Regions from separate parts of the Sphingomonas crocodyli genome, predicted to be linked through region 2. Evidence: riboswitches for the same ligand, from Rfam matches in the RefSeq annotation. Region 2 holds a riboswitch; each other region holds the start of a gene.
What was found. A riboswitch is a leader RNA that binds a small molecule or an ion and turns the genes downstream of it on or off. The one in region 2 is predicted to bind cobalamin.
Positions count from the first base shown of each region.

Region 1 (7,523 bases), 310 kb from region 2:
TCGGCAAGGATCTTTCGGGCGATCAGGTGCTGGATGCGCGGGGACAGGTGGTCGCCCCCGGCTTCATCGACATGCACACCCATTATGACGCGCAATTGTTCTGGGATCCGGACTGCACCCCGTCGAGCTGGCAGGGGGTGACGTCGGTGATCATCGGCAATTGCGGCTTCGCGCTGGCGCCGTGCCGGCCGGAGAATCGCGAAACGCTCATCCAGATGCTGGTCGAGCTGGAGGACATGCCGGCCAAGGTGCTGAATGCGGGCATCCAATGGTCGTTCACCGATTTTGCCGGCTATATGGCAAGCGTCGAGGCGCTTCGCCCGACACTGAACATCGCGGCCTATGTCGGCCATTCGCCGGTGCGCGTCGATGTGATGGGCGCCGACGCTTATGATCGCGCGGCGACCGATGAGGAGATTGCGCGGATGGCGGCGATCGTGGGCCAGGCGATGGATGCGGGCGCGATCGGCTTCGCATCGTCGAGCGCGCCGACCGGGCGGCGATCGGCGACGGGCAAGGCCGATGCGCGCGAATTGCTGGCGCTGGGCCGCGCGATGGCGAAGGACGGGCGCGGCGTGATGGCGATGGTGCCGGGCGGCCAGCATCTGTCGCGCGAGGCGATGTACGACATGCAGGCCGAAATCGGCCGCCCCTTCACCTGGACCGCGTTGATGCAGACCGCCGATGGCGGGCATCGCGCGTCGGCCGCGCTGCATGCCGAACGCTATGCGAAGGGCGCCAGGGTGCATCCGCAGGTGTCGTGCCGGCCGATCGTGTCGATGACCACGCTGCGCACCGCCTTTGCGATGCGCGCGGCGTCGATGCTGGCACTCGAAGGCAAATCGGATGCCGAGCGGATAGCCGCCTTCCGCGATCCGGCGTGGCGCGCGACGGTGAAGACCGAACTGGCTAATTACGCCTTCACAATCAGCTGGGATCGCTGGACGATATCCGAATCGCCGACGTCGCCCGAACTGGAGGGGATGACGGTGGAGGCGCTGGCGAAGCGGCTGGGCGTCGACGGGCTGGACGCGGCGATCGACCTTGCGCTGGCCGATGGCCTCGCGACGCGCTTCACCGTGGTGCAGGTCAATTATGAGGAGGATGAGGTCGCCAAGCTGCTGCGGATCGACGGCGCAGTGCTGGGCCTGGCGGATTCGGGCGCGCATCCCGACCAGATTTGCGACGCGATCCTGCCGACCGACCTGCTGGGCAAATGGGTGCGCGACAAGAAGGTGCTGCCGATCGAGACGGCGGTGCGCAAGCTGACCGGCGAACTGGCCGATCTGTTCGGGCTCGATCGCGGCTATCTGAAGGTCGGCGCACCGGCGGACATCACGGTGTTCGATCCCGCGACGATCGGTCCGGGGCCGGTGCGGCGCGTGTACGACCAGCCGGCGGGCGGCGAACGGCTGATCGCCGACCGCGCGACCGGGCTGACGCACATGCTGGTCAACGGCGTGCCGATCCGACGCGACGGCGCGGCGCTGGCACGCGGTGCGGCCGGTGGACCGGGGATGATGTTGCGGGGGTAACTTGATCCTCCCCCGGAGGGGGAGGGGGACCGCCCGAAGGGTGGTGGAGGGGTAATCGTCGCAAGGAGTGCGCTGGAGACGATAAGTACCGTTGCCGGCCAATACCCCTCCACCGCTGCGCGGTCCCCCTCCCCCTCCGGGGGAGGATCTGAAGAGGACGCACCTGTGGCGTAGAATCAGGACAGGGATCGGTCGGCGCGTCCTTCCGCGGGCATCCGGGTTGGACATGTCGTGTGTTCAGGGCCGGCTTTCATGGGGTCCGGGGGCGGAGCAAGCCCCGCGTGCGGAATCGAAAGCCGGTTGTCAGGCGGCTTTCCCGATATCGGTGGCGTCCGATGGTCGGATCGGGGCTACCCGGGATACGCCCGAAGGCGCAGTGGATCGGCCCTGTCTTTTCTTCGCACCATAGCCGCCGCGATCGGCGGACAGTCCCAAGCCGGCCGGATGTTGCGAAGCTTCGGCTGAACCGGATGACTTCGCGCCGACCGTTCGGCCCGGTGCGGAGCAAGCGCTAAGCTCCGGGCCGGTCCTGCATCCCGTTCGCTTGTACCGAGCGACAGGATGGGTGACGATTTAACCCAATTGGTTCTCGTTGTCAAGAGAATGTTCCGTAAATGTTCTGATGGCGCGAACTGCGCGATTTGAAGCTGGTCGTCGACCTCCCCTCCGTCGCCTCCCCCTAGATGGGGTCGACCGCCTCTCTATCCGCGCCTATGCACCGCTCCATGAAGACGATCCTCCTCGCGCTGGCCGCAACCGCCGCCGCGCCCGCCCTCGCCCAGAACACCGATCCCGCCCGCATCGAACAGACGGTGCGCACATTGGCGTCCGACATTTTCGAAGGGCGCGCGCCGGGGACGGCGGGCGAGGAGCGGACGATCGGCTATCTGATCGCGCGTTTTCAGGATCTGGGGCTGGAGCCGGCGGGGCCGGACGGGCAGTGGACCCAGACGGTGCCGTTGCTCCACACGAAGCTGGGCGCGGGCGCGATGCGCTTCGACAGCCCCAAGGGCGTGGTTCCGGCCGAGCAGCTGAAGGACGTCTATGTCTCGACCATCCGGCCGGATGACGCCGCGAAGATTGCCGGTGCGCCGGTCGTGTTCATCGGCCACGGCGTCAAGGCGCCCGAGCGCAAGTGGGACGATTTCAAGGGCGCGGACCTGAAGGGCAAGGTTGTGATCTTCCTGGTCAACGACCCCGATTTCGCCGCGCAGCCGGGCGAGCCGGTGGCGGGCAAGTTCGGCGGGCGGACGATGACCTATTATGGCCGCTGGACCTACAAGTTCGAGGAAGCGGCACGGCAGGGCGCGGTCGGCGCGCTGATCGTCCATGAGAGCGCGGGGGCGGGCTATGGCTGGAACGTCGTGGTCAGCAGCGGGGGCGAGAATTACGACATCGTCCGCGCACCCGACAAATTGAGCAGCCTTGCGCTGCAGGGGTGGATTGCGGGCGATGCGGCGACGAAACTGTTCGCGTCGGCGGGGCTCGATCTGGCCAAGCTGCAGGTCGCGGCGCGCAAGGCGAACTTCAAGCCGGTGCCGCTGCCGGGCGTGACCTTCACCGCCGACGTGCCCGTGACGCACGAGCAGGTCGACAGCCGCAACGTGCTGGCGAAGATTCCGGGCACGACGAAGGCCGACGAGGTCGTGATGATCGGCGCGCACTGGGATGCCTATGGGCGCGGCAAGCCCGACGCGCAGGGCCGGGTATTCCGCAGCGGCGCGAATGACGACGCGCTGGGCATCGCCGGCATGTTCGAAATTGCGCGCGCGATGAAGGCAGGGCCGGCGCCCAAGCGCAGCGTCGTCTTCGCGGCGTGGACGGCCGAGGAGCGCGGTCTGCTGGGGTCCGAATATTATGCGGCGAACCCGACGGTGCCGGCGGCGAAGACCGTCGCGAACCTCGCGATCGACATCCTGCAGACCGCTGGTCCTGCGAACGACGTGGTGCTGGTCGGCAAGGGGCAGAACAGCCTGGAGGACGATATGGCGCGGGTCGCCGCGACGCAGGGCCGCACGGTGACGCCCGAAAGCCTGCCCGAGCGCGGGCTGTTCTACCGCGCCGACCATTTCAGCTTCGCCAAGCGCGGGGTGCCGACCCTGCTGCTGATGGGCATTGCGGGCGCATCCGACCTGAAGACCGGCGGCGTCGCAGGCGGGCAGGCGTGGATCGATGCCTATACCGGCCAATGCTATCATCAGGCGTGCGATGCGTGGTCGCCCGAATGGAATCTGGCCGGCGCGGTGCAGGACATCGATCTGGTCGGCACGATCGGCGCCGAGCTGGCCAATTCGGATACGTGGCCGACGTGGAAGGCGGGATCCGAGTTCAAGGCCATCCGCGACAAGAGCCTGAGCGCGACGGCCAAGTGAGGATGCGGGGGGCGATCATCGCGGCGTTGGCGATCGCGGCGCTGGCATCGCCGCTGCATGCGGCGACGCCCCCGAAGCGGATCGTCTCGCTCAACCTGTGCGCCGACCAGCTGATCCTGACGCTGGCCGATCGATCGCAGATTGCCGGCCTGACGCGCAACGCCGCCAAGACCAATATGTCGGCCGAGGCGGCGCGGACCAAGGGGCTGCGCATCCTGGGCACGTCGGCCGAGCAGATATTGGAGATCGACCCCGATCTGGTCGTCGGCATCCCCGCGCGGCGCAACGCGATCCTGCAGGCGCTAAAGATGCGCAAATATCCGGCGGTCGACCTGAAAAGCGCCGACACGCTGGAGGATATCTACGCATCGATCCGCACCGTATCCGATGCGGTGGGCCACGCCGATCGCGGCGAGGCGATGATCGCGCGGATGGAGGCCGATCTTGCGCGGATGCCGAAGCTGGGGCGCGGGCGCGTCGCGGTCTATTATCAGCGGCGCGGCTATGTGACCGGCACAGGCACTTTGGTCGACGATCTGATGCAGCGCGTGGGGCTGGTCAATCTGGCGCAGAAGCTCGGCAAATCGACGCTGAGCCAGATGAGCCTGGAGGAGATGGTGGCGGCGCGGCCCGACTTCCTGATCGTCGAAAGCGCGACCGACAAGGTGACCGATCAGGGGACCGAGATGCTCCACCACCCGGCGCTCGATTCGATACCCCGGCTGCACATTCCCGAGGCGTGGACCGTGTGCGGCGGTCCGGCCTATACCAAGGCGGTGCACACGCTGACCGAGCAGTTGAAGCGTTACCGCTGAAATGCTCCCCATCCCCCCCCACCGGATTGACGCACCGCGCCCAAAGGCGTAGCAGCCGCGCCGCGACAGGTTCCCCGGCGACGGGGATGAAAAGGGAATGGGGTTCAAGACCCCGGCTGCCCCTGCAACTGTGAGCGGCGAGCCATCGCGCCATCAAGCCATTGGGGTTCCGGCCCTGAGAAGGCGGCGCGAAACAAGGCGATGACCCGCAAGCCAGGAGACCTGCCCGTCGCGGTCGTCTTTCGTGCGGACAGGGTGTGCCGGGCGGACGGGGGTTAACCCGAGTGACGACAGATCCGGGCCGTGTTCGCACGGGGGATAGGTCGTGCTTGCGCGCCCAACCCTCCGACGAACGCGATCCCTTTGTCTTGGGGCTAGACGTTCGATGTTGAAATATTCGTTTCTGATCTCCCTCCTGCTCTCCACCACGGCCTATGCCGAGGAGCAGGAAGCACCGCAGCCGGACGCGGCAGCGGAGGCCGATGCCTCTACGATCCTTGTGACCGCGACGCGCATCGCGACGCCCGCCGAGAAGGTGCCGGTTTCGGTCACCGTGCTCGACAAGGCGGCGATCGACCGCAGCCAGGATATGGGCGTGACCGAACTGCTGCAGCGCACGCCGGGCGTCAGCGTGTCGCGCAACGGCGGCTATGGCACCGCGACCTCGCTGCGCATTCGCGGCGCCGAAGCCGACCAGACCGTGGTGGTGATCGACGGCGTGAAGCTGAACGATCCTTCGTCGGCGGGCGGCGGCTACAACTTCGCCAACCTGCTGGTGGGCGATGCTTCGCGGATCGAGGTGCTGCGCGGGCCGCAATCGATCCTATGGGGCAGCCAGGCGATCGGCGGCGTCGTGAACGTCGTCACCGCGATGCCGCAGAAGGCGATCGAAGGCAGCTTCGATGTCGAGGCCGGATCGCGCGAGACGGCCAGCGCGCGCGCCGCCGTGGGCGGCAAGCAGGGCGCGCTGAGCTGGCGTCTGGGCGGGCAGGTTTTCACCACCGACGGCATTTCCGCGATCGCCCCGTCCTTCGGCGGGCGCGAAAAGGACGGCTATCGCAACCGCAACCTGAGCGGTCGCGTCGAAGTGGCGATCACCGAGAACGTCACCGCCGATTTCCGCAGCTATTATTCGAAGGGCCGCACCGAGATCGATTCGACCAGCGCCGACAACCCGGCCTATGCGCTCAATCGCGAGTTCGTGGGCTATGCCGGCCTGAAGATCGACCTGCTCGACAAGCGGCTGCGCAATCGCATCGCTTATGGCTATACCGACACCGATCGCGACAATTTCGATCCGCGCAACCAGCGGACCAAGACGTTCGACAGCGCCGGCAAGAACGAGCGTTTCGAATATCAGGGCAGCTTCGCGATCGCCGACGGATGGACCGCTTTGTTCGGCGCGGAAAATGAGCGTTCGCGCTTCCGCAGCGTATCCCCGCCCGCCTCGCTCGCCACGCCGATCCCGGCGGCCGCGCGCGGCAAGGCCGAGATCACCAGCTTCTACGGCCAGCTGCTGGCCGAGCCGATTGCGGGGCTGAGCCTGAACGTCGGTCTGCGCAACGACGATCATAGCCGCGCGGGCAACAAGACGCTGTTTTCGGCGGGTGGCGCCTGGTCGTTGCCGACCGGCACGATCATCCGCGCGGCCTATGGCGAAGGCTTCAAGGCGCCGACTTTGTACCAGCTGTTTTCGGAGTTCGGGAATCAGGCGCTCGCCCCCGAAGAGGCCGATGGCTGGGAAGCGGGCGTCGAGCAGAAGCTGATGGACGGCAAGCTGAGCTTCGGCGCGACCTATTTCGAGCGGACCACGACCAACCAGATCGTGTTCAACAGCTGCACCGCGACATCGACCCTGCCGATCTGCTTCCAGCCGGGCAGCACCACGATCCGCCGTTCGGGTTACTATCTGAACGTCGCGCGCGCCGAGGCGCACGGGATCGAAGCGCAGGCTTCGCTGCAGCCGATCGAAGGGCTGATCATCGACGGCAATTACAGCTGGACGGTGGCCGAGGATCGTTCGAAGGGCACGACCACCTTCGGCAAGTGGCTGCCGCGTCGCCCGCGCAATCAGGCGAACGGATCGATCAGCTATCGCTGGCCGATGGGCCTGACGACGGGCGGTGCGATCCGCTGGTCGGGCCACAGCTTCGACAACGCGTCGAACGCCCAGCGGCTCGACGGCTATACGCTGGTCGATCTGCGCGCCGAGCTGGAGCTGTCCGAACAGTTCCGCCTGTTCGCCCGCGTCGAGAATCTGTTCGACAAGGATTATATGACCGCGTTCCGGTACGGCACGCTGGGTCGCAGCATCTATGCGGGCTTCCGGGGCCGCTTCTGATGCCCGCGCCCGCCGTCGATCATCCGATCGAGAAGCGGGTCACGAAAGTGGACGGCCGGACCGAGGAGGTCTGGCCGCTTCCGCTCGATCGCGACTGGCTGTTCGCGCTGTTTTCCGAACTGTTCGACGATCATTGGGACAAGCTGACCTGGGGTCCGCTGATCCCCGGCGCGGCGTACGAACTCAAATGCCCCGGCAAGCCCGAGAAGATCACGCTGTCGAAGCTGGGCTATTTCACCTGCCACTGGGGCGCGAAGGGGCATTTCCACCTGTGCCTGGGCGCGGGGCCGGCAATGGCGCCCGAGGATGCGATCAAACGCAGCCCCGCGCGGGTCGAGCTGGTCCGCCGGCTCGATGTCGACGAGATGCCGATTTCGTGGAGCATCCGCATGTTCAACGGCGCGGGCGATCCGCAGATCTCGATCTATCTGCCCAACCCTTTCCTGCGCCCCGAAGACCG
Region 1 is NZ_SACN01000002.1:273,951-281,473, reverse strand. Features, by position in the region: gene EOD43_RS15925 (N-acyl-D-amino-acid deacylase family protein) at 1-1,535, shown strand, start outside; gene EOD43_RS15920 (M28 family metallopeptidase) at 2,261-3,907, shown strand; gene EOD43_RS15915 (ABC transporter substrate-binding protein) at 3,910-4,722, shown strand; cobalamin riboswitch at 4,773-4,966, shown strand; gene EOD43_RS15910 (TonB-dependent receptor plug domain-containing protein) at 5,108-7,063, shown strand; gene EOD43_RS15905 (DUF7676 family protein) at 7,063-7,523, shown strand, end outside.
Region 1: another riboswitch for cobalamin. It lies ahead of EOD43_RS15910 (TonB-dependent receptor plug domain-containing protein); the one in region 2 lies ahead of cobW (cobalamin biosynthesis protein CobW).

Region 2 (7,523 bases):
ACAGCCGTAGGTTCGTCATTTGCTTCCGCCCAGTCTTGATAGACTCGCACGGTGCGGCGGATGCCATCGATGGTCCGGGGGGCGAGCCCGCAGCCATCAAGGTAGCTTTCCAGCATCGTGTCGATGGGCGTCACAAGCCCGCTGGCAATTTCGGAGAACTGCTGCGCAGCCTTCCATCCGCGCTCCTTCTCAAGTTCCTCAGCCCGATCGGTCATCAGCAGAGACAGCGTGTCCTGCTCTCGCGACGATGCAGCTGAGGCGATGTCTTTACGCCATCCTAGGGCTTCTTTGGTCAGCCCGCCGCCGGACCTCTCGGCCGCCGTGAATTGCCCTTTAAGCTCATGGATGACCGCGTGCTTGATCCGCTCCGCATTGGCAGGGCTATCCGTTCCGAGGGAGCGTTTGAGCCGCGTTGCACCGACTACCTCCTGCAGCGCCTTGGGCACCGGGAGAGACACGCGGATGGTCCCGTGATGCCATTCGAGGTACTGCCCCAAACGGGCCTTGCGGGATGCCATGAGGAAGCCTTCGGGTTGCTCTGCGTACCCGCCGTGTACCCGTGTCGTGTACCCCAGCGCAAGGCCAAAATAGCCCGGTATACGGGGTTTTCTGGCTCAATTCATCGCTCGGCGCACACTCCCGGCGTGTCCGCCACGGCCTTTCCCGCCGTCGCAATCGCATCACTCGCCGAAGGGCGGGTCGTCCTCGCGCGGGCGTTCGCGCCCGTCGCCACGATCATCACGGCGATCGTCCCTGCCGCCGCCCAGGAAGCCGGGGATCAGCCCTTCGATGAAGCGTTCGAAGGGGGATTGTTCTTCCTCCTCCAAGGCTTCGAGCGCCTCGAGCGCGCGCTGTTCGGCGGCAAGGCGCATCGCCTCCTGCCGCGCGGCAATGTCGGCGCGCAGACCTTCGGGGATGTCGAGATCGGCCTCGCGCAGGCGCGCATTGCTCATGAAGCTGCGCCAGATTTCGGCCGGAAGCTGCCCGCCCGTCACGCCGCGCATCGCGCTGTTATCGTCATTGCCGACCCACACGCCCGTCACCAGCCCGCCGGCGAACCCGACATAGAGCGCGTCGCGGTGATTCTGGGTCGTGCCGGTCTTGCCGAAGGTGGGGATGCCCAATGCGGCGGCGCGGCCGGTGCCCTGGTTGGTCGCGCTCCACAGCAGATCGAGCATCTTTTCGCGCGTGCCGGGATAGAGTTGGGCGATCTGGCGCGGGGTGCGTTCGGCCAGGCCACTGGGTTCGACCGGATAGGTTCCGCCCGCAATCGCGGCATAAGCGGCGGTGAGTTCGATCAACGTCGTGCCCGACACGCCCAGCGCCATCGAAGGGCCGGAGGCGAGTTCGGAGCCGATGCCCAGCCGCTTGGCCGCATCGGCGACGTTGCTGCGCCCGACCATTTCGGCCACGCGCACCGCCGCGACATTGCTCGATTGGGCAAAGGCGCTGCGCATCGGGATCGGCGGGCCGTAGCGATTGCCGTAATTGTGCGGTTCCCAGCCGTCGATCGTCAGCCGGCTGTTATCGACCAGACTGTCGGGGCCATAGCCGCGCTCCATTGCCGCGAGATAGACGGCCAGCTTGAACGCCGATCCCGGCTGGCGCTTCGCCTGCGTCGCGCGATTGAAGGGACTCGCGCGGTAGCTGCGCCCGCCGATCAGCGCGACGACCTCGCCATTGGGGCGCATCGCGACGAGCGCGGCCTGCGTGGCATGAACGCCACCGCCCCAGCGCGAGAGGATATTGGTGAGCGCCTTGACCGCGGCCTTTTGAAGGGTGGGGTCGAGCGTGGTGCGGACGGTGACTTCGCCCTTCCCTTCCTGCGCCTGCTCCTCGATCTGCGGGGCGACCCAGTCGACGAAATAGGTGCCGGCGGGCAGTTCGTCGGTCGCGACATTGGGGCGGGCGGGCCGGATGCGGGCGAGTTCTTCGGGGGTGATCATCCCCTCCTCCGCCATCGCCGCCAGCACCAGTTTCGACCGCGCCTGCGCGCCCTCCAGATTGCCGACGGGGTTGAGGCGGCTGGGCGCCTTCACCATCCCCGCGAGCATCGCTGCCTGCGCCGCGTTCAGCTTTTCGGGATTCTTGCGAAAATAATGATGCGCGGCGGCGCGCAGGCCATAAGCGCCGTCGCCGAAATAGATGGACGACAGATAGCGCGAGAGAATCTCGTCCTTGCTGAGCCACGCGTCGAGCCAGAGCGCGAGGACGAATTCCTGCACCTTGCGGCCGATCTTGCGGTCCGAGGTGAGAAAGTCGGTCTTGGCGAGCTGCTGCGTGATCGTGGAGCCGCCCTGCACCACGCCGCCCGCACGCATGTTGCGCCAGAAAGCGCGGATCAGCCCGCGCGGATCGACGCCCATATGGCTGGCGAAGCGGCGATCCTCGATCGCGATGAAGGCGCCCTTCACCTCGACCGGCAAAGTCGCGGCGTCGACCGGTGCCTCGCGCGTGCCGCGCCGCGCGATCGGGGTTCCGTCGCTGGCGAGGTAGAGGAAGCTGGGCTTGCGCGGCGGCTGCATATCGCCCCACGGCGGCGCGACCCAACTGGCCCACAGGATCGCGAAGGCGAACAGCCCGGCAAAGGCGATGCCGGTCCACTTGCCGATCCGCCGCCACGGCAGACCGCGCAAGGCATCGCGCAGCCTTTGCTGCCACGGGGCGGGCGGCGCGACCGGTTCGTCGCCCCCTTCGGGATCGGGGGTCGGCGCGTCAGCTTTTGGCAAGCGGAACCAGGAAATCACAAATCGCCCATGATGTGCCGATCTGATAGCGGATCGGACCTTTCGCGGCGTTGAATGGCCGCATGACAGGGTCTTTGACGATGGATTGGGATTTTTCAACTCGCCGACTGGGGTTCCGGCCCGACGGGACGCCGATCGCAGGGGGAATCGCGCCCGACCGACGCTTCCGCGCGACCTTCCGCGTCGAGCCGCAGCATATCGACGAGATGGGCCATGTGAACAATGCGGTGTGGCTGCTGTGGCTGCAGGATATCGCGGCCGCCCACTGGTATGCCGCCGCGCGCGACGAGGATCGCGACCGGCTGGTCGGCATCGTGCTGAAGCATGAGATCGACTATCGCGCCAATGTGGGCGTGGGCGCCGAGATCATTGTCGAAACCTGGATCGACGGCCTGCCGCAGGGGCTGCGCTGCACCCGCATGGCGCGCTTTACCGATGCGACGGGCAAGCTGTTGGTATCGACGACATCGCAATGGGGGATGCTCGATCGCGAGACGGGGCGGCTGGCGCGGATCGGCGCCGATGTCGTCACGCCCTTCCTGCCGCTTGCGGGGGCGGGCGATCCTTCCTAAAGCCGCGTTCGATCGCGTCGGTTCCCCGCAAGGGGATTGAATGGGAATGCGGTGCGGATGCCTGGCATCCCAATCCGCGGCTGTCCCTGCAACTGTAAGCGGCGAGCGCGATGCACAGGCCGGTCCTTCCCGACCGGCAGCCACTGGACCGACAGGTCTGGGAAGGCGTGCATCGGGTGACGACCCGCGAGCCAGGAGACCTGCCGGCGTCTGGTCGCTCTTGCCCTGGCCCAGGGGATGGCCACGGCACGGCTTGTCCGGCTGAGCGACGTGCAAGCGGCGGGGGCCGCGTGGGACGTGCGTGTCGGTCGCTTCAGGCGTCCGGCCGACAGGCGCGTCGTGCCGAAAGGCCTAGCCCCCCGCCTTGTCGTCCGACGCCGGAAGGATCGACAAGATGAGTAAGATTCCAGCCACCGTCATCACCGGATTCCTGGGGGCGGGCAAGACCACCCTGATCCGCCACCTGCTGCAGAACGCCAAGGGCCGCCGCCTCGCGCTCGTCATCAACGAGTTCGGCGATGTCGGCGTCGACGGCGAACTGGTGAAGGGCTGCAATGACGAGGCATGCCCCGAGGACGATATCGTCGAACTGGCGAACGGCTGCATCTGCTGCACCGTGGCCGACGATTTCCTGCCGACGATGATGAAGCTGCTCGATCGGCCGAATCCGCCCGAACATATCATCATCGAGACGTCGGGCCTCGCCCTGCCCAAGCCGCTGGTGAAGGCGTTCCAATGGCCCGACATCCGCACGCGGGCGACCGTGGACGGCGTGGTCGCGCTGATCGATGCCGATGCGGTGGCGGCGGGGCGCTTCGCGACCGACGAGGCTGCGCTGGCGGCGGCGCGCGCGGCCGATCCGACGCTGGACCATGACAGCCCGCTGGAGGAGTTGTTCGAGGAACAGCTCGCCTGCGCCGACATGGTCGTGCTCAACAAGACCGATCTGGTTTCGGCCGATGCGCTGGCGGGTGTCGAGCAGCAGGTCGGGGCCGAGACGCGCCCCGGCGTGAAGATCGTGCGTGCCGATCATGGCGCGGTCGACATCGCCGCCCTTCTGGGCATCACCGCGGCGGCCGAGGACGATCTGGATTCGCGCAAATCGCACATCGACGATGGCGAGGAGCATGACCATGACGACTTCGACAGCTTCGTGCAGACCGGCGGCGAGGTGACCGATCTCGACGCCCTGCTCGGGACAATGGCCGACGTGATCGCCAAGCACGACGTGCTGCGCATCAAGGGGATGGTCGCGGTGGCGGGCAAGCCCAGCCGCCTGATCATCCAGGCGGTCGGCCCGCGCATCCAGCATTTCTACGATCGCGCGTGGAAGGGCGACGAGGCGCGCAAGACCAGCCTGGTCGTGATCGGCCAGAAGGGGCTGGACCGCGCCGCGATCGAGGCCGAATTGGGCGCCGCGATCGCCTGATGCATCTGCTGGCCGCCACTCCGGGGACGGTATCGAACGGCGACGAGGCGATCGACCTCGATCAGTCGCCAGGCGACATCGTGTTCCTGACGGTGGCGGACAGCGAACTCGCCTGCTTCGCGCAGGCGGTGGCGACCTTGGGCGATGGCGCGCCGCGCGTGCGCCTCGCCAACCTGCTCCAGTTGAAGCATCCCTATTCGGTCGACCTCTATGTCGAAAAGGTGATCGCGCGCGCCAAATTCGTGTGCGTCGTCCTGCTCGGCGGCAAGGCGTACTGGCCCTACGGGATCGACGAGATTGCGCGGGTGGCGCGGGAGGAGGGGATCGCCTTTGCCGCAATCGCCGACGGGCGCGAGGGCGATCCGACGCTCGATCTCGCCTGCACCGTCGCGCCCGATATGGTCGAACGGCTGCGCGATTATCTGCGGCAGGGGGGCGTCGCCAACGCCGCCAATTTCCTGCGCCACGCCGCGCAATTGATCGGTCGCGACATCGGCACGCCCGACGATCCGGTGCCGATCGCCGATGCGGGCCTCTATGTGCGCGGGGTCGATCGGCCGACGATCGCCGACGTGCGGGCGCGCTGGATGCCGGGGCGGCCGACCGCTTTGCTCTGCTTCTATCGCGCGCTGATGATCGCGGGGACGCTCGACGCGGTCGATGCGCTGGTGGCGGCGCTGGAGGGGCAAGGGCTGAACGTCGTCGCGGTCCATGTCCGCGCGCTGCGCGAGCCGTTCGCGATCGATCTGCTGCGCGGGGTGATCGGCGAAGTCGCGCCCGACGTGATCCTGAACGCTACGTCGTTCGCCGCCTCGTCTCCGGGCGAAAGCCGGATCGCGAGCGTGCTGGAGCAGGCCGACTGCCCAATCCTGCAGACCGTGTTCGCGGGCGCGATCGAGGGCGACTGGCGCGACAGCCCGCGTGGCCTGGGTCCGCGCGATCTGGCGATGAACGTCGCGCTGCCCGAGGTCGACGGGCGCCTCTTCACCCGCGCGGTGGCGTTCAAGGCGGCCGAACGCTTCGACGCGGCGACCGAATGCGGGATCGTGGTGCCCAAGGTCGCGCCCGATCGCGTCGCCTTCGTCGCCGATCTCGCGGCGCACTGGGCGCGGCTGCGGGTGACGGCGAAGGCCGATCGCAACGTCGCGCTGGTGCTGGCCAACTATCCCAATCGCGACGGGCGGATCGGCAATGGCGTGGGCCTCGACACGCCCGCCAGCGCCGCCGCGATCCTGAAGGCGCTGGGCGATGCGGGATACGATGTCGGCAACGCGCCGACCGATGGCGCGGCGCTGATGGCGATCATGCTGGCGGGCGTGACCAATGCGGCGGACTCGCGCGATCGGCCGGCCGAGGTGCGGCTGTCGCTGGCCGACTATCGCGCCGGTTTTGATGCGATGCCGGCCGAGGTGCGCGCGGCGGTGGACGAACGCTGGGGCGATGCGGCGGCCGATCCGTTCGTGCGCGACGGCGCCTTCCATCTGGCGGTGCATCGCTTCGGCAATGTCGCGGTCGCGGTGCAGCCGGCGCGTGGCTATAATATCGATCCCAAGACGAGCTATCACGATCCCGCGCTCGTCCCGCCGCATGCCTATCTGGCGTTCCACATCTGGATGAACCGGCATTTCGGCGCGCACGCCGTCGTCCATGTCGGCAAGCATGGCAATCTGGAATGGCTGCCGGGCAAGGCGCTGGCTTTGTCCGAGACCTGCTTTCCCGAAGTGTGCGCAGGGCCGGTGCCGCAGCTTTATCCCTTCATCGTCAACGATCCGGGCGAAGGCACGCAGGCGAAGCGGCGGATCGGCGCGGCGATCATCGACCATCTGACCCCGCCCCTCACCCGCGCCGAAAGCTATGGGCCGTTGAAGGCGCTCGAGGCGCTGGTCGACGAATATTATCTGGCGGCGGGGATGGACCCGCGCCGGTTGAACCACCTGAAGGGCGAAATCCTCGATCTGGCACGGTCGCAGGGTCTGGATACCGATGCAGGCGCGAGCGGCGATGGCGAGGATGCACTGTCGGCGATCGACAATTATCTGTGTGAGCTGAAGGAAATGCAGATCCGCGATGGGCTGCACATCTTCACGAGGTCGCCCACCGAACGACTGCGCACCGACCTCCTGATCGCCTTGTCCCGCACGCCGCGCGGGCATGATGCGCCGGGGCAGGCTTCGCTGCTGCGCGCGATGGCGGACGATCTGGGGCTGGACTTCGATCCGCTCGATTGCGTGATGGGGGAGGCCTGGCGCGGGCCGCGGCCTGACGTGCTGGCGGCGGTGGCGAGCGATCCGTGGCGGACGACCGGCGACACGATCGAACGCCTCGAATTGCTGGCAACTGCCCTCGTCTCCTCCCTTCGTCACCCCGGACTTGATCCGGGGTCCCGCTTCTTCTCTGACGCGGACAAAGTTAGCGGGACCCCGGATCAAGTCCGGGGTGACGATGTGGGGGAGAGGACGTCATCCGTTATCGCGTCGATCCGCGATGACCTCGCTCCGCGCGTTGACGCCTGTGGCAACGCCGAGCAGGCCGCCTTGCTCGCGGGCCTCGACGGGCGTTTCGTCACCCCCGGCCCGTCCGGCGCGCCGACGCGCGGGCGGCCCGATGTGCTGCCGACCGGGCGCAATTTCTACTCGGTCGACACGCGCTCCGTCCCGACCGCGACCGCGTGGGATCTGGGGCAGCGTTCCGCACAGTTGCTGGTCGACGATTATTTCCAGCGCGAGGGGGATTGGCCCAAGGCGATGGCGCTGAGCGCGTGGGGCACCGCGAACA
Region 2 is NZ_SACN01000002.1:580,830-588,352, reverse strand. Features, by position in the region: gene EOD43_RS17420 (DUF6538 domain-containing protein) at 1-518, opposite strand, end outside; gene EOD43_RS17415 (transglycosylase domain-containing protein) at 681-2,729, opposite strand; gene EOD43_RS17410 (acyl-CoA thioesterase) at 2,810-3,319, shown strand; cobalamin riboswitch at 3,326-3,541, shown strand; gene cobW (cobalamin biosynthesis protein CobW) at 3,714-4,748, shown strand; gene cobN (cobaltochelatase subunit CobN) at 4,748-7,523, shown strand, end outside.

Region 3 (7,523 bases), on a different contig from region 2:
AGCGGCGAACTGCCGAACATGGCCTTCATAAGCCAGTTCGTAGAGCGTGCGGACCCGCTCCGATCCGCCCAGCATGTACAAATGGGGCCAGTCGTTGACGTTCTCGATCGCGTCGTCGGGGCCGTCATTCCCGCCCCAGCGCTCGATCGCGCGGAAATAGCCGGTGTTCGGATCGAAATAGCGCGCGAAGAAGGTTTCGCAGGCGGTGGTCTGCGCATCGAGCACGGCGCGCTGGAGCAGCGCCCATTCGGGCGACGGCATCGGTTCGGAAATCTCGAGAAGGATCGGCGCCGCTTGTGCCGCGGTCGTCGCAACGCTCGTCAATCCGATGGCGACGACGCCACGCAACACATCACGACGGCTTGCGTGCATATCCGATCACACTCCCAGGGAACGCTCTGAGCGGCGTTTGTCGGATTCCTTACGTAACGCGATTGTCAATTTCCAAGCCAAAGGCGGCATTGTTCAATGCAGGTATCGCATTCAGGCTGATCGCCGCCGTCGAGTGGCGATCAGCCTGGACGATGCAGGTGTTCAGCGAACCTTTGCGCGGGAAGCCGAGCCTCGCCGCAAATAGCGCCAGCCGACCACGACGCCGCTGACCGAGATAAACAGGCCGGCGGCCGAGAGCAGCCACATCAATGCGTCGCGCAACGGGCGCAGGATCAGGAGCCACGGCAGGTCGAAGCTGTGCAGCGCGCTGAACAGCCAGCGGTAGCTGCGCGATCCCGATCCCGACCGGTTGAGCAGTTCGCCGGTCGTCGGATCGATGTGGAGCCAGCTCTTGGCCGGATCGTCGAAGGTGAAGCGCCAGACCGGCAGCGGGCGTTCGTCGCTGCGCGGATCGCCGGTGCTGAACCAGTAGAGGTCGTAGCGGTCGAGCCATTCGAACCCCGTCAGCTTCGCGCCTGGCAGCGCCGATGCCGCGAGTGTCTGGATATCCGCGCGGGCGGGCGTGAAGGCGCGCGCGGTTGCGCCGTCGAGCAGACGCTTGTGCACTGGCCCGCCATGCGCCGTGATCACTGGCCGGCCGCCGAGCCAGGTGAAGCGGACTTCGTGCGCGCCGGCCGCGGTGCGGGCGAGCATAGTCAGATCGGTGCGGGCGAATTCGGGCTTCGCGCCCGCGTAGCGATCGGCAATCGTCTTGCCGCCTTCGTCGCGCAGGCCGCCCCACGGGCTCATCGACATCCAGCCGCTGAACACCCAGGTGACGAGGAAGAGGCCACCGACGAGGCCGATGATGTGGTGCCACTTCATCCAGCCGACATAGGGGCTGACTGAGCCCGACCTGTAGCGCCGGGCAATCCGCACGCGCAGGATGCCGATCCAGATGCCGGCGATGGCGCCCAACATGCCGATGCCGGATGTCCACAGCACCGTCTGCCGCCACGGCTCCTGATAGACGCGAAGCGCCTCGAAATAGATCCAGTGCGGCACCGCGCCCAGCCAGTTCCAGAAGCGTTCGTGCGCGGTCGTGTTCTGCACGATCTCCCCGGTCTTGCGGGAGACATAGATGTCGGTTCCCGCATCGTCGGCCATGCGGATGCGCCAAAAGGGGGCGATCCGCGCATAAGCGCGGGTGACGACCCACTGATCGTGATCGACCGGGACGATCGACTTTGCGGGCGCGTGGACGAAGGCGCTGGCGATCGCCTGGGCCCGCGTGGCATCGACGCCGGTGATCTCGCGCCCCGTCGTGGCGGAGACTGCGCGGCGGCCATCCTCCAGAACGAAGCGATAGACCGGCTCGCCGCCCGTCATCTCCAGCCGCATTTCGGACGGGAAGTCCTTCGGCTGGATCGAGGCGAGGGCGTCGGCGGGGCTGGTGCGGACCTTCGTCCATTCGATCGGCGGAAGGCCCGCAACCCGCTCCGGCCCTCGGAAGGACGGGAAGGGGACGTACATCATCACCACGCCCGACACGAACCAGATCGCGAAGAGGATGCACAGGACGATGCCGGTCCAGCGGTGGCTTAGATAGAGCCACCGCCGCCCGGTGCGCAGCGCGCTTCTAGAAAGCGACATTGATCGACGCCTCTACCGCGCGCGGATCGCCCAGCACCCACTGCGACGCGCCATAGGTCGCGCGCACATAGGTTTCGTCGAAGATGTTGCGGACGCGCAGGCCGGCGCTCGCCTTTTCGGTGAACTGCCAGCGCACGCCGAAGTCGGTGAGCGTGTAGGACGGGATGACCAGCGTGTTGGCCGCATCCTGAAAGCGCTTGCCGACATAGGAGAAGCCCCCGTCGGCGACCCAACCCTTGGCGAACTCCCAGCTGACGAAGGCATTGGCGGTTTTCGCGGCGATGTTGCTCGGGCGGTTGCCCGCGCGCTGGAAGCGGACGCCGCCGACCGATTCCGAGAAATCGTCGTAGCGCGCCTTCAGCACCGATCCGTTGAGCGTGATGCCGATGCGATCGACCGGCTTCAGGAACAGCGACGCTTCCAGCCCCTTCGACGATTGCTGGCCCACCTGGACCTGGATCATCGGGATCAGCGGGTCGGACGTCAGCAGCCGGCGCTTGACGATGTCATAGGCCGCGAAGGTCCATTCGCCGCGCCCGCCCCAGAAGACGTGCTTGATACCGGCTTCCCACTGGCGGCCGGTCGACAGATCGAACGCGCTCTGGGCAAGGCTGGTCGAAACGAGCGCGCTGACCGGATCGGCGGCCGTCGCGTACTGCGCGTAGATCGATAGGGTCGGGATCGGATTATAGACCCCGCCCAGCCGCCAGGTGACGGCGTCGGGCGTTGCGGTGAAATTGTTCGCCGCGTTCACATAATCGTTCTTGCGGATGCGCGGGCGATCGTAACGCAGCCCGCCGACGAACGAGACCTGATCGCTCAGCACCAGCCGATCCTCGGCGAAGACCGAATATTGGTGGATCGTGTTCTTGTAGCGCGGCTTGGTCGCCGCAGCGCCGGTCTGGTCGATGAACAGGCCGGTGTCGGTGGCGAACAGATCGACCAGCCGGGTCGCGTTATTCCCAGAATTGCTGATGTTCTTATAGGTGATCCGGTTCACGTCGAAGCCCACGACCATGTGGTTTTCAAGGCCCAGGATCGTGCCGCTGACATTGGCGGTGGTGCGGTTCCCGGTCTGCCGCTGGACGTGGTAGAGTTCGAGGAAGCTCGACTGCCGGATCTTGGCCGGCGCGGTCGCGGTGGCGGCGACGTAGGTCTCATTCTCGCTATTGTGCCAATATTTGTTGGCCCACAGATGGTAGAAGGTGCTGCGGATGCTGAAGCTGTCCGACGGCGACCATTCGATCTTCCCCTGGCTCCAATTGTCGCGGAAGCGCAGGCGGGCGTCGGTGACGTTGTAATTGTTCTTGCGCAGCGACTTGTCGAGCTTGCCGCCGACAAGCGGAACGCCGAACCAGGTGCGCGGCAATTGCCGGCTGAAATCGTGCGAGAGCGTGATGCTCAGATCCTCGGCAGGCTTGAGCTTGATCGCGCCCGACAGCGATGTCGCGCTGGAATCGCCGCGCTTCATCCAGCCATCGGACTCGCGATAGGCGCCGTCGATGCGGAAGCCGATCATGTCGTTGATCGGCCCGCCCGCGCCGGCGGCGATATTGTAGCTTTCGAACGATCCGACGATCGCGCGGCCGCTGGCCTCCAGCGTGTCGCCCGGCTGCTTGCGCACGACGTTCACCGCGCCGCCGATCGCACCTTCGCCATAGAGGACGGAGGCGGGGCCGCGCAGGATCTCGACCCTCTCGGCCATCCACGGATCGGCCGGGAAGGTGAGCGTGTTGTTGTACATGCGCATGCCGTCATAGAGCTGCATCACCGAATTCTGGCCGACGAAGCCACGCGCGGCGAGCGAGAAGCCGAACACGCCCGATGCGTTGACGATGCCGGTCGCACGCGCGGCGGCGTCCTGGATCGTCAGGTCGCCGCGCAGGCGGATCGCATCGCCATCGAGTGTCTCGACACTGGCGGGCGTCTGCAGCGCGGTGATGCCGAGGCGGCTGGCGCCCTCGGTCTTCTGGTTGAGCCGCAGCGAATCCACCGCGGTCACGATGATCGTGCTGCTATCCTCGGCTTCGGTGGCGGCCGCATCTTCGGCATGCGCGGGCAAGGCGGTGAGCGCGGTGGCGGCGAACAACAGGGCGCGGATGTGCGCGGGCTTGGTGGAATAGGTCATCAATCGGTCCCCCGGCGTCAAAGCGACAAGGCGGAGGACTGCCGTTCTCGAACGGTCGGCAACGCGCGGCGGGCGGACGCCAAGGGCGACCGACGCACGTCTCCGATGCGGCCCCCGCCGCTCGTTCGTCGCTCAGACGGAAGAACCGTGCCGCGGCCATCCCCTGGGCCAGGGCAAGAGCGACCAGACGCCGGCAGGTCTCCTGGCTCGCGGGTCATCGCTCGATGCACGCCTTCCCAGACCGGATGGTCCAGTGGCTGGCGGACGGAAGGCCCGTCCGCGCATGTGCATCGCGCTCACCGCTTACAGTTGCAGGGACAGCCTCGGATTCGGGCGGCCTTGGCCGTCCTCACCGCGTTCCCATTTTAATCCCCTCTCGGGGAACCGGCGCGATCAATGTTCTTGGGGTTGAGTGTTCGCCCCCTCGAACAGCGCGGCCAATAAGCAGAAAATGCGCTCTTCGCAAGCGCAGCAAATAGACGCCCCGATCAGAGCGGACGGATCGCCTGTAATCGCCACAGCCGATTGTAGGACAGATCGATCCGCGTCAGTGGTGCGCAATCGATACGCATTGCGGCTTCGGCGGAGATGCCGATCGCGGCGACTATTACCGCGCGCATGACCATCGGATGGGTGATCGCGAGTGTCGCATCCGGCTTAGCGGCGACATCGTCCAGCCACGGCGTCATGCGCGCGACGAGATCATCGAATCGTTCGCCGCCCGGTGCGGCGCGGGTCGGGTCGGCCATCCACGCGGTCAGCCCGCCGGGGTCGCTCGCATGGACCGCCGCGAAGCTGCGCCCGCTCCAGTCGCCATGCTCGATGTCGCGCAGCGTCGCATCTTCGGCACCGGACAGTCCGGCCAACTCCATCGTCTGGCGCGCCGCGCGGGCCGGGCTGCACAGGATGGCGGCCGCCTTGGGAAGGTCAAGCGCCGCGATCTTGCGTTCGCCGCCCTCATCCAGCGGCTCGTCGGGCGACGGAAAGCCGCCTTCGCGCATCGAGCGGGTGGCGGCGTGGCACAATAATGTCAGTCGCACGTCCACCCGGCCTTTCAGGATCGTTGACGCTTCGCCCCGTTCCGGCCAAAGCGGGCAGAACAGGTTCGAAGAAGAAGCCGGTGCAAATCCGGCGCGGTCGCGCCACTGTTATCGTCAGCCTTCGCAAGCTGTCGAGAGCCAGACCTTCGAGAACCATCTTGTTCGCGGGACGCGCAATCCCGAAGGAGACCGACGATGGCCGCTGCTGCTGTGTTCGCTGATGACGTTTTCATTCCGCTGTCGGACAGCGGCGCGATCCCGCTGCGCGATATCGTGCCCTGGGCGATCTTCGGTCTGCTCCTCGCGATGATCGCGCTCTATTTCGTCAGCACCGAACAGGGCGCCTACGCCTTCTTCGACGGCATGTACGTGCACGAATTCGTCCACGACGGGCGCCACCTTCTCGGCTTCCCCTGCCACTAAGGCAGGCTATCCGATGACTCGGGATCTTTTGATCCGCGGCATGATCGCGGGGATCGTCGCTGCGTTCATCGTGACGTTGTTCGCGCGCCTGGTCGCAGAACCGCAGGTCGATCTGGCGATCGCGTTCGAAGCCTCGCACGATCAGGCCGCGCACAGCCATGCCGGCCATGCGATGGCGATGCCCGCCGACCCCGAACCCGAGCTGGTGAGCCGCGATACCCAGAAGGGCATCGGCCTGCTGACCGCGACTGCGCTCTATGGCGCGGCGGTGGGCGGCATTTTCTCGCTCGTCTTCGCGGTGATCTATGGGCGCATCAGCACGCTCGGGCCGCGATCCTTGTCGCTGCTGATGGCGATCGGCGCGTTCATCGCGATCGCGCTGGTGCCGGCGATCAAATATCCCGCGACGCCCCCAGCGGTGGGGCAGCATGAGACGGTGGTGTTCCGCACGCTGACCTATTTCGCGATGATCGCGCTCTCGGTCGTCGCGATGGTGGTCGCGATCAAGGTCGGCCGCGCCTTCGCGAACAAGGCCGGCGCCTTCAACGCGATGCTGATCGCGGCCGGCGCTTATGTGGCGATCATCATCGCGGTGCAGTTCGCCCTGCCGGCGATCAATGAAGTGCCCGCCGACTTCCCCGCCGTCGTCCTGTGGCGCTTCCGCATCGCCTCGCTTGGTGTCCAGGCGACCTTGTGGGTGGTGATCGGGATCGGCTTCGGTGCGATGGCCGATCGCGTGCTGCGGAGGCAGGCGGAGCGCCGCTGAACCGGCGTCCCGAAAGCGGGCTTTCTGTCGTTCAGGAGAACTGACGCGCGGCATCGCGCGGCGCGAGCGTGCGCCTGCAGCATGCTGCAATCGCAGATTGACACATTTCTCATGTAGAATAATTGTTTCCTAAAGGGGAGTGATGTGATGCGCCGCAATATTCAGACATCGTTGTTGGCTTCCGTGGCGCTGGTCGGGGTGGGCGCTGCTCATGCCCAGCCCGCCAATCTGCCGCCCCCCGGCGGCGCGATATCCTTTCCGATCGAGGTGCATCAGGGAACGTCGATGTCGGTATCGACTTCGCCTGATGGAAAGTGGCTGGCGATCGATCTGCAAGGCAGCTTGTGGATCGTGCCGGCCAAGGGCGGCAGGGCCAAGCGGATCACCGATTATTTCAATGATGCGCGTCAGCCGGTCTGGTCTCCGGACGGCAAGTCGATCGCCTTCTTCGCCTATCGCGACGGCACCTATGATCTCTTCACGATCAAGCCCGATGGTTCGGACATGCGCCACCTTACCGAAGGCGTGGCCGACGATCGCGAGCCGATGTGGTCGCCCGACGGGACGATGCTGGCTTTCTCTTCCGACCGCGCCGGCAGGGGATCGGCGGGCTATAATATCTGGACGATCGACCTTGCCAGCGGCGCGCTGACCCAGCTGACCGCCGACGACTATGAGGATCGCATGCCATCCTGGTCGCCGGACGGGAAGGAGATCGCTTATTCGAGCACGCGCGGCACGGCGATGAGCCTCTATGCCGTGCCTGCGACCGGCGGCGCGGCGCGCGTGCTGAAGGAAGGGAGCGCACGCTACGACGCGCCGACATGGACGCCCGACGGCAAGCTTGCCTATGTCGCGAACGACGCGAAGGGCAGCCGGCTGGAGATTGACGGCGCCGCCGTTTCGGGCAGCGAGAATGTCTTCCCGTTCAAGATATCGCGGGCAAAGGCCGGCCGCGACTTCGTCTATGTGTCCGACGGGCAGATCCGCCGTCGCACCGGCGGCAAGGTTGCGACCGTGCCGTTCGCCGCGACACTCGACGTCACCCGCGCCAGCTATCCCCGCGCCAAGCGCGACTGGGATTCGACCAGCCCGCGCAAGGCGCTCGGCATTCTGAAACCCACGCTGTCGCCCGACGGCA
Region 3 is NZ_SACN01000001.1:968,399-975,921, forward strand. Features, by position in the region: gene EOD43_RS04515 (DUF8034 domain-containing protein) at 1-372, opposite strand, end outside; gene EOD43_RS04520 (PepSY domain-containing protein) at 535-2,025, opposite strand; gene EOD43_RS04525 (TonB-dependent receptor) at 2,012-4,153, opposite strand; cobalamin riboswitch at 4,329-4,557, opposite strand; gene EOD43_RS04530 (histidine phosphatase family protein) at 4,642-5,193, opposite strand; gene EOD43_RS04535 (CbtB domain-containing protein) at 5,389-5,616, shown strand; gene EOD43_RS04540 (CbtA family protein) at 5,630-6,382, shown strand; gene EOD43_RS04545 (amidohydrolase family protein) at 6,530-7,523, shown strand, end outside.
Region 3: another riboswitch for cobalamin. It lies ahead of EOD43_RS04525 (TonB-dependent receptor); the one in region 2 lies ahead of cobW (cobalamin biosynthesis protein CobW).